One region of the Microbulbifer sp. NBRC 101763 genome, then DNA from elsewhere that is predicted to be linked to it. Evidence: predicted binding sites of a transcription regulator. Region 1 holds the regulator's gene; each other region holds the start of a gene.
The links. Region 1 encodes sigma-54, which starts transcription at its own class of promoters, with help from an activator protein. Its sites were predicted from a motif close to TGGCACANNNNTTGCNNT; they were not measured.
Positions count from the first base shown of each region.

Region 1 (3,284 bases):
TGTCAATACAGTTAAACCCTTCGTCCTCTAATAACTGAAGGGCAGAGCTTTTTCCGGAACCAGAACGGCCGCTGATAATAACCAAGCGCATGGGTGTCCCCTTTCTAAGGTCTGTGTATCACTGATTTTTAAAATAACTGCATTGTGATTGATAGTGACAGAGTGGTTGTCATCAACATTAGCATTTAACTTCAGTTTACCCATGGGCTGGTTCACTACCTGGATCACGCGGCTGCAGCGCTATCTATGGCAAGTGCGTAGAGTTCGTCGCTGGTCTTGGCCTGGCGTAACTTATCTCTTACTACGCTATTGGAAAATAGCGCTGCTATCTCGGCCAGAGTTTCTAAATGCTGCTGTTCCGCATCCTCGGGGACTAGTAGAACAAATAACAAATCAACAGGCTGGCGATCGATGGCGTCAAAATCAATTGCAGGCTCAATGGTACAGAGAACGCCAATTGGTTCTTCACAACCAGGCAGACGGCAGTGGGGGATCGCAACCCCCTCCCCAATTCCAGTTGATCCCAAGCGTTCTCGGGCAATCAATTGGTTGAAGATGGTATCGGAATCATGTTGCGGGTATTGTTCGGCAATAGCCTGGGCAATATTGAGCAATAATTTTTTTTTGCTACTCCCCGCCAGATGGCAAAGGCTCAGGCGGGGAGAGAGTAAAGCTTCCAGTGTCATAGTTCAGCGGTGGTTCTGCAACTTCTCTTTGTGCTTCTTCAGTTGGCGGTCCAGCTTATCAGTCAGAGCGTCAATGGCCGCGTACATATCCTTGTCTTCCGAGCCGGCACAGAGGTCGTGACCATTTATATGTACTCTGGCCTCTGCTTTTTGGATCAATTTTTCGACGGATAGGATAACCTGAGCGTTAGTAATATTGTCGTAATGCCGAGAGAGCTTCTCCAGCTTGCTTTCGCAGTAGCTGCGCATTGGTGAGGTAACATCGACGTGGTGACCACTAATGTTGATCTGCATGGATTTCTCCTAATCGGGTGCATCACATACCGGCACGTCTCCCTTTCGGGTCGCAACCCTACTAGGAAGTGGCCCAGAATGGAAGGATACACTCAAAGTTTGGAGTTTGGTTGCAGAGGGGTGAAGTGTGGTGCCAACGAGTTTGTGACCCAGGTTCTTAAGTTGGTCTAAAAATCATATTTGTGGATCAGACCAGGCGTTTTCGCTCACTGGAAGAGGGAATTCCCATGGATTCCCGGTATTTTGCTACAGTGCGTCGCGCTACCTTAATGCCTTGCTGATCCAGTTCCTGGGTGATTTTGTTATCTGAAAGGGGCTTGCGAGGCGTTTCCGCATTTATAAGTTTGCGAATTAATGCACGAATAGCAGTGGAAGAGGCGTCTTCGCCAGAATCAGTGCTTACATGACTGGAGAAAAAGTATTTCAACTCAAAAGTTCCGCGAGGAGTGAGCATGTACTTTTGAGTGGTTACCCTGGAAATAGTAGATTCGTGCATGCCAATGGCTTCAGCTACATCCGCCAGTACCATAGGGCGCATGGCCTCAGGTCCCTCTTCAAAGAATCCCTGCTGTTTTTCCACGATGCAATTGGCGACCTTGAGCAGAGTCTCGTGGCGGCTCTGTAGGCTTTTTAAAAACCAACGTGCCTCCTGTAAGTGGTCGCGCAGGAAGTTGTTATCTCTGGAGTTGTCTGCCCGCTTAACCATGGAGGCATAGTGACTGTTAACGCGAATTCTGGGGGTGATCTCCGGATTTAAGTTTGCCTGCCAGCCTAGCTCCCTACGTGAAACAATAATATCCGGGGTCACATAGGTGGCTTCCTGCTCAGCGAATCTCTCACCTGGATTAGGATTCAGGGTTTGGATCAGCCGGATGACCTCGCCCAGTTGGGCTTCATTTAGACGTGTGCGCCGACTTAACTGACGGAAATCCCGCTTGCCGAGAAGGTCAAGGTGGCGCTGGATAATACACTGGGCCTGTTTTAACCATGGAGTCTCACTGGGGAGCTGCTGTAACTGCAGTAATAGGCACTCTTGTAAATTACGCGCTCCGCACCCAGCAGGCTCAAATTGCTGGATAGCCCTGAGCACAGCAAGCACCTCATCCTCCCCAACAGAAAGGGAGTATGCAATTTCATCAAGAGGTGTGCATAGCAAACCATTAGGTTCTATGCCATCTATCAGATTTTCTCCGATTGATTTGTCCAGCTCGGAGAGGGTGGTCAGGTTGAGCTGCCATCGCAGGTGATCCTGTAGACCGTCCGTAGAGGTATTGCGCTCAAAACTGGGGTCTTCGTTCTCGGTGCTACCGCTGTGGCTGGTGTAGACGTCATCCCAGCGTGAATCTACGGGAAGCTCTTCAGGAATGCTTTGACTCCAGTCACTCTCGATGAGATCCCGCTCCTCTACGGTATGCTCAGTAGGGGGGGTGGCCTGTTCGTTAATAGGCTCCGCTTGTAGCTCTGAGATATCTGCGCTGGAAGCTATTTCGTCAGTTTCAGCCTCCAGCATCGGGTTGCTATCCAGGGCGGCTTGGACTTCCTGTTGTAAGTCCAAAGTCGAAAGCTGCAATAGGCGTATTGCCTGTTGCAACTGAGGTGTCATGGTCAGCTGGGTACCGAGCTTTAGTTGAAGAGACTGCTTCATATTGGGGTGCTGCAGGCTGAGATCACATGGAGGTATAAATAACCTCAGATGGCGCAGACTACCCCGGCCTAAAAAGTATTACAAGCAATAAGCATGCCGGTTAGATTGGCTGCCTTATTGTTAAGTAGCTCTTTCGGCGATTAATTTTGTCAATATTCAAGATGTCTGGTGACAAATGTAGCGATCTGTCTCTAAATGGTAAATTCATGTCCCAAATAGACTTCGCGTACCTGCTGGTTGGCCAGCACCTCATCTGGAGTGCCCGCTGCAATAATATGACCCTCACTAACGATATAGGCAGTCTCGCAGATATCCAGCGTCTCTCGCACGTTGTGATCGGTAATTAAGACGCCGATTCCACGATCTCGCAAATGGCGGATTATCTCCTTGATGTCATTGACGGAAATAGGGTCCACCCCAGCGAAAGGTTCGTCCAGCAGTACGAAGCTGGGGTTTGTTGCTAGGGCGCGGGCAATTTCTACCCGACGGCGCTCCCCGCCAGAGAGGGCCATTCCCAGACTGTTTTCAATATGTGTGATATTGAACTCCTGGAGTAGCTCCTGTGCTTGCTGTTGGCGCTCGGCGCGGGTTAAGTCTTTGCGGGTTTCTAGGATGGCTAGGATATTATCCCGAACGGATAGGCGGCGAAAAACAGAGGC
Region 1 covers NZ_BAABQV010000004.1:261,019-264,302, forward strand. Annotated here, with positions in the region: gene rapZ (RNase adapter RapZ) at 1-91, opposite strand, end outside; gene ptsN (PTS IIA-like nitrogen regulatory protein PtsN) at 225-686, opposite strand; gene hpf (ribosome hibernation-promoting factor, HPF/YfiA family) at 690-980, opposite strand; gene ABWV76_RS11730 (RNA polymerase factor sigma-54) at 1,168-2,625, opposite strand; gene lptB (LPS export ABC transporter ATP-binding protein) at 2,817-3,284, opposite strand, start outside.

Region 2 (3,284 bases), on a different contig from region 1:
AAATAGAGTCAATGCATAACCTGTAATCCGCTCGCACAGTGCAAACCCACGAAAGGCGACACTGTCACCGAAGTACCTTTTTGTTTGGCAATTGGTGTAGTACCGAATTGCCGAAACCATAAGGCACAATGGGCCCCGGATAGATTTCAACAAAGAGGGTTTCTTTGCGGGGATTCGAACCCCAGGCTCTCGCCTTCCCTTAAGATCGCTTTCCAGGCGACGTGACTTTGACGGGAATTGAACCCGTAACCAACCGACAAAACGGTTGCTCTACCAATTGAGCTACAAAGTTAGCGTTTGAGGATTGGCCCAGAGGGTACACCTGCCGCCAGCGGCGGTGGTGCCAGGCCGGCAAACAGAACCGGCTCCGCTGACTGGAACAAAAACACTCAAACTTGTTTGCGGAGAACCGGCCCGTTGGGCACTATCTCCGGCATTCTTTATATACTGAAGGCCTTATCCCTGACCGACACCGATTATCCTTTGACGCAGACTACCTGCTTGAGGGTGTAAACGATTTCCACCAGGTCTTTTTGTGCTGCCATAACCTTCTCAATAGGTTTGTAGGCCGATGGGGTTTCGTCGATCACACCTTCGTCTTTACGGCACTCTACGTCGATGGTAGCCGCGCGGTGCTCCTCCAGGGACACCAGTTTTTTTGCCTTGGTACGCGACATCACTCGCCCAGCACCATGGCTACAACTGCAGAAGCTTTCCTCATTACCCAGCCCCCGCACAATAAAAGATTTGGCCCCCATACTCCCGGGAATAATGCCCATTTCATCAACACGAGCTCTTACAGCCCCCTTGCGCGTCACCAGCACATCCTTGCCGTAGTGGTGCTCTCGGGAAACATAATTGTGATGGCAATTCACTGCCTCCATGCGCGCTTCGAAATCCATGCCCAGAGCCTGCTTCACCGCACCGATAGTACGCGTCATCATTACTTCACGATTGATACGAGCAAACTCCTGTGCCCATTCCACCGCTAGTACATAGTCATCGAAATGCTCTGTGCCTTCGGGGAAATATGCTAAGTCACTATCCGGCAGATGGATATGCCAACGCTCCATGTCCCGCTTGGCTTTCTCGATAAAGTAGGTACCAATACGGTTACCCACACCACGGGAACCGCTATGCAGCATCAGCCATACGCTACCGTGCTCATCCAGGCACATCTCAATAAAGTGGTTGCCGGTGCCCAATGTTCCCAAGTGGTTGATGTTATTAGTATTTTTTAATACAGGGTGCTTTTCTTTAAGCAACTCAAACTGCGCTGCCAATGGCGCCCAACCGGCAAGTGCATCATCCGGCGGATTCTCCCAGGCACCTTTATCCCTCCCCCTGCCCCGGTGCCGGCCCGTACGGCCATGGGGCACTGCGCGTTCAATAGCGCTGCGCACCCCTGCCAGGTTATCCGGAAGTTGCGCCGCTGTAAGGCTGGTTCGCACCGCCATCATGCCGCAGCCGATATCCACACCCACAGCTGCGGGAATTACCGCCCCCAGGGTAGGTACCACACTGCCAATCGTGGCGCCTTTGCCCAGGTGTACATCGGGCATCGCTGCCACCCATTTGTGGATAAAGGGCATCTGAGAAATATTTTTGAGCTGCGCCTTGGCTTCATCCTCAAAGGGCACTCCCAGGGTCCAGGACTTAATCGGCACCCCACCTGCCTGCATCACTTCATATGGCATTGGCTTCATCTTTAACTCCTTTTGAAACCGCGCTCGATATTCTTACGCTTCACTTTTCTATTGATATAGCGAATTGAGTGCCAACTTTTTATCAAAGTTGGAAATTTTTTATAACTTGTTGTTTTTTATGGAATTTATTTTTAATACCAAAACTCTTGAGAGTTTTTTTGAAATAACAAAGCCATGAATATCTATCTTTTTTGATAGTAAAATAATATTTTAGATATCATGAAGACAATTGCTATCAGTATTCTCGGTACCAGCAAAGATCGGCGCGGCAAAGGTGACAAGCGCTGGGACAAATGGCGCCCAAACATATCCATGTGCCAGCACGAAGACCTGCTTATCGACCGTCTGGAACTTCTGTTCGACAATCACTCAAAGAACCTGGCAGACCAGGTCACCGAAGATATTGCACGGGTCTCTCCAGAGACTGAAGTGGTCCACCACCGGGTGAACTTTAACGACCCTTGGGATTTCGAGAGCGTATACAGCAACCTGCTGGATTTCGCCCGCGCCTATAGCTTCAAGCCGGATGATGAGCAGTACCTGGTACATATCACCACGGGCACCCATGTCGCCCAGATCTGCCTATATCTATTAACAGAAGCGGGGTATTTCCCCGGGCGCCTGCTACAAACATCCCCGGCACGCAAGCACAGTGGTTTGCCGGGCGAGTACCAAATTATCGATTTGGATCTATCCAAATACGATCAGATTGCCTCGCGATTCCAGAGGGAACACCAAGAGGGCACCACCTACCTGAAAGGTGGCATTGAAACTAATAATCTCGCTTTTAACCAGATGATCGAGCAGCTGGAGCAGGTCTCTATCCGCTCTGATGCCCCAATATTAATAACCGGCCCTACGGGGGCGGGTAAATCACAACTGGCCCAGCGTGTTTATGAGCTGCGCAAACAGCGCGGTAAGCTGGAAGGCGGGTTGGTAGCAGTAAACTGCGCTACTCTGCGCGGCGAAAATGCCATGTCCGCTCTGTTCGGCCACCGCAAAGGCGCCTTTACCGGTGCCACCGCACATCGTCCCGGGCTGTTGATGGAAGCTGATAAGGGCCTACTTTTTCTGGACGAGATCGGCGAGCTGGGACTGGACGAGCAAGCCATGCTGTTACGCGCTATAGAACACAAACGTTTTATGCCCTTTGGCTCAGACAAAGAGGTGAGCAGTCACTTCCAGCTGATCGCCGGTACTAACCGGGATCTTGTCCAGCACAGCCGCGAAGGTAAGTTTCGTGCGGACCTGCTTGCCCGAATTGACCTGTGGACTTACCGCCTGCCCTCCCTGCGTGAACGTATTGAAGACCTGGAACCCAATATCGACTTTGAGCTGGAGGCTTTTTCCAGAAAGTCTGGCCATTTGGTGAGCTTCAATAAAGCGGCACGGGAGAGGTATCTCAATTTTGGCCATTCAGGAGAGGCCAGCTGGTCCGCTAACTTTCGCGACCTTAACGCCAGTATCCTGCGCATGGGCACTCTCGCCGATGGTGGGCGTATTACCACTGAAGTGGTGGAAGAGGAAATCCAGCGACTGTGCTTAAAGTGGCAAGCCTCTACCAATGAGTCATCGCTA
Region 2 covers NZ_BAABQV010000003.1:194,721-198,004, forward strand. Annotated here, with positions in the region: gene ABWV76_RS09005 (RtcB family protein) at 477-1,706, opposite strand; gene rtcR (RNA repair transcriptional activator RtcR) at 1,926-3,284, shown strand, end outside.
Region 2: ABWV76_RS09005 (RtcB family protein) is a predicted target of sigma-54. The motif match lies at 1,763-1,780, and genes of this name have one in related genera.

Region 3 (3,284 bases), on a different contig from region 1:
ACCCTTTGGATATGACGGTTGCACATCCACTTGTAGCGGAATAATACGCTGTCCCGGGGGGATAGTTGCGCCATCCAGGGGGCTCACAATCTGGATTGACATCGGCCCTGCGTAGCTCTCTTTGCCGCCGTCATCCTCTACATCATCTTTAGGGGATAGCTTGCGTGAAGGCAGAGGGCGAGGCAGGGTGATGGGCTGGACATTGATTGGGGCCAGCTCTACCTTTTGCGCCTCACCACTGGCTGGTGGAGTGTCACTGAAAGTCACGCGCCCGTCGGGGCCGACAGTCTTGTAGATAGCACCGGAGCTGCTGCCACCATCGGTACCGGCAAAAGCCATCAGGGGGGCGACAAGGAAAAGTGCCTGAAACGATCTCAAAAATCCCATAACGTGATCGACCGCGACGCGGACGCTCCTTTTCTCTTGCCCCAGTCGGGGCCTCAATTGAATGGGGCAACTGCTTCTCAAAGTACCAGATTCGCAGTCGGTAGAATCAACCTCCCCAATAGACAGTTTACCCGCAATAAAAAAGCCCGCACCAGGACGGCGCGGGCTTTTCGCGAACAACTCGGCGGCACCAGTGTGATGCCGTTCGCTATTACACGGAGTAGTACATGTCAAACTCAACCGGGTGAGTAGTCATGTTCAGGCGCTCTACTTCTTCGCGCTTCAATTCAATGTAAGCGTCGATTGCATCATTGGTGAAAACACCACCCTCGGTCAGGAAGTCACGATCCTTATCCAGGGCGTCCAACGCTCCTTCCAAACTGGCAGCTACGGTGGGGTACTCGGCCAGCTCTTCCGGGGGCAGATCGTACAGATCCTTATCGGCGGCATCTCCGGGATGAATCTTGTTCTTGATACCATCTAGACCTGCCATCAGCAAGGCAGCAAACGCCAGGTAAGGGTTGGCAGTCGGATCCGGGAAGCGCGTCTCGATACGCTTGCCTTTAGGCGATGTTACGTAAGGAATACGGATGGAAGCGGAGCGGTTGCGCGCAGAGTAGGCCAGGATAACCGGCGCCTCAAAGCCCGGTACCAGACGCTTATAGGAGTTAGTAGACGCGTTACAAATCGCGTTCAGGGCGCGTGCGTGCTTCACAATACCACCGATGTAGTAGAGAGCAGCCTCAGACAGACCCGCGTAAGCATCGCCGGCAAACTGGTTTACGCCATCCTTGGTGAAGGACTGGTGCACATGCATACCGGAGCCATTATCGCCAACAAGGGGCTTGGGCATAAAGGTTGCGGTCTTGCCGTAGGCGTGCGCTACATTATGTACGGCATACTTAAGAATCTGAACCTCATCCGCTTTCTTGGTCAGAGTGTTGGCTGCAACACCAATCTCACACTGACCGGCAGTGCCTACCTCGTGGTGATGTACTTCCACCTGTAGCCCCATTTGCTCCATAGCGGAACACATTGCGGCACGCACATCGTGAAGGGAATCAACCGGAGGAACGGGGAAATAGCCGCCCTTCACACCAGGGCGGTGGCCGATATTGCCCTCACTGAAGTTATGACCGGAGGACCAAGCCGCTTCTTCGGAATTGATTTTGTAAAAGGCGCCGCCCATTTCGGCACCCCAAGTGATATCGTCAAATACGAAGAACTCGGGCTCTGGGCCAAATAGCGCGGTGTCACCCAGACCTGTGGACTTCAGGTATTCCTCGGCGCGCATTGCGATGGAGCGCGGATCGCGCTCGTAGCCCTGACCGGTGACCGGGTCTACGATATTACAGCGAATAATAACGGTGCTCTCATCGGTGAAGGGATCGAGGAAAGCCGTCTCGTCATCCGGCATCAGGATCATGTCGGATTCATTAATGCCCTTCCAGCCGGCGATGGAGGAACCATCAAACATCTTGCCTTCTTCGAAGAACTCTCCGTCAATTTCCGATACGGGGATGGAAACGTGTTGCTCTTTACCCTTGGTATCGGTGAAGCGCAGGTCCACCCATTTTGCTTCACTCTCATTAATCAAACCGAGCGTTTTCGCTGACATTGCTGTCCTCCAGGTCTTGAAAAGTAATTGGTCGCTATGCCTTTGCTGCCGGCATTCACTCTTTACCTGGCGTGAAATAAAGCAAGGAGTGTGCCAAATTAGGGCAACTGCATCGCTGCGGCGGTTGGCGCCGGTGCGGTCGACAGCTTTGGGCCGACTGGGGCAGGATAAATGCATTGTGGCCGAGCGGCCACAGAAAAGCGCACCATAATGACGCAACTTTACCCCAGTATCGCCCGGTAACGGTGCACAACCAAGTTGCCTCCGGCTAGTTTATAATGCCGCACCTTCTATCAACATGCGGTACCCGACGGATTCCCATGCACTTTGTCGTCAAGTTTTTCCCCGAGATCACCATTAAGAGCAACCCTGTGCGCAAACGTATGTCGCGCCAGCTCAAGGACAACCTACAGCGCCTGCTGCGTCAGCTGGACGACCGTATCCAGGTGCGCAAGGACTGGGAAAAGATCGATGTGATCGCCCCGGACGCTGTAGCACACCTGGGCGACCGAATTGAGGAAGTTCTTTCCCACACCCCCGGTATCGCTAACTTCTCCCGTGTACGCCAGTTTCCACTGGGCGATCTGCACGATATGTATGAAAAGACTTTCTCTGTATGGGGCCCGGCCCTGAAGGGTAAGACTTTTTGTGTGCGGGTAAAACGCACCGGCAAGCACGATTTCCAGTCCCTGGATGTTGAGCAGTATGTGGGCGGTGGCCTCAACAAAAATACCGAAGCGGCTGGAGTGAAGCTGAAGAACCCCGATATCACGGTGAAATTGGAAATTCGCCACGACAAGCTCAATGTGATTGAGGAACAGCACCCCGGTCTCGGCGGCTTCCCCCTGGGAACCCAGGACCCAGTCCTTTCATTGGTATCCGGTGGCTTCGATTCCACCGTGGCCAGCTACCTGACCATGAAGCGTGGTATCCGCACCCACTTCCTGTTCTTCAACCTCGGCGGACGCCAGCACGAGCTGGGCGTTAAGGAAGTCGCCTATTACCTGTGGAATAAATATGGCGCATCCCACCGGGTGCGCTTTGTCACTGTGCCATTCGACGAGGTGGTAGCGGAAATCCTCGAACGCGTCGACGATTCCCATATGGGTGTAATCCTCAAACGCATGATGCTGCGCGCTGCCAGTGTAATCGCCAAGGAACTGGAGGTGGACGCGGTGGTGACTGGTGAAGCTATTGCCCAGGTATCCAGCCAGACCCTGAAAAACCTGGCAGTAATCGATAGCGTCACCGATACCCTGGTGCTGCGCCCACTGATCAC
Region 3 covers NZ_BAABQV010000002.1:19,974-23,257, reverse strand. Annotated here, with positions in the region: gene ABWV76_RS05435 (DUF4124 domain-containing protein) at 1-387, opposite strand, end outside; gene glnA (glutamate--ammonia ligase) at 599-2,005, opposite strand; gene thiI (tRNA uracil 4-sulfurtransferase ThiI) at 2,326-3,284, shown strand, end outside.
Region 3: glnA (glutamate--ammonia ligase) is a predicted target of sigma-54. The motif match lies at 2,084-2,101, and genes of this name have one in related genera.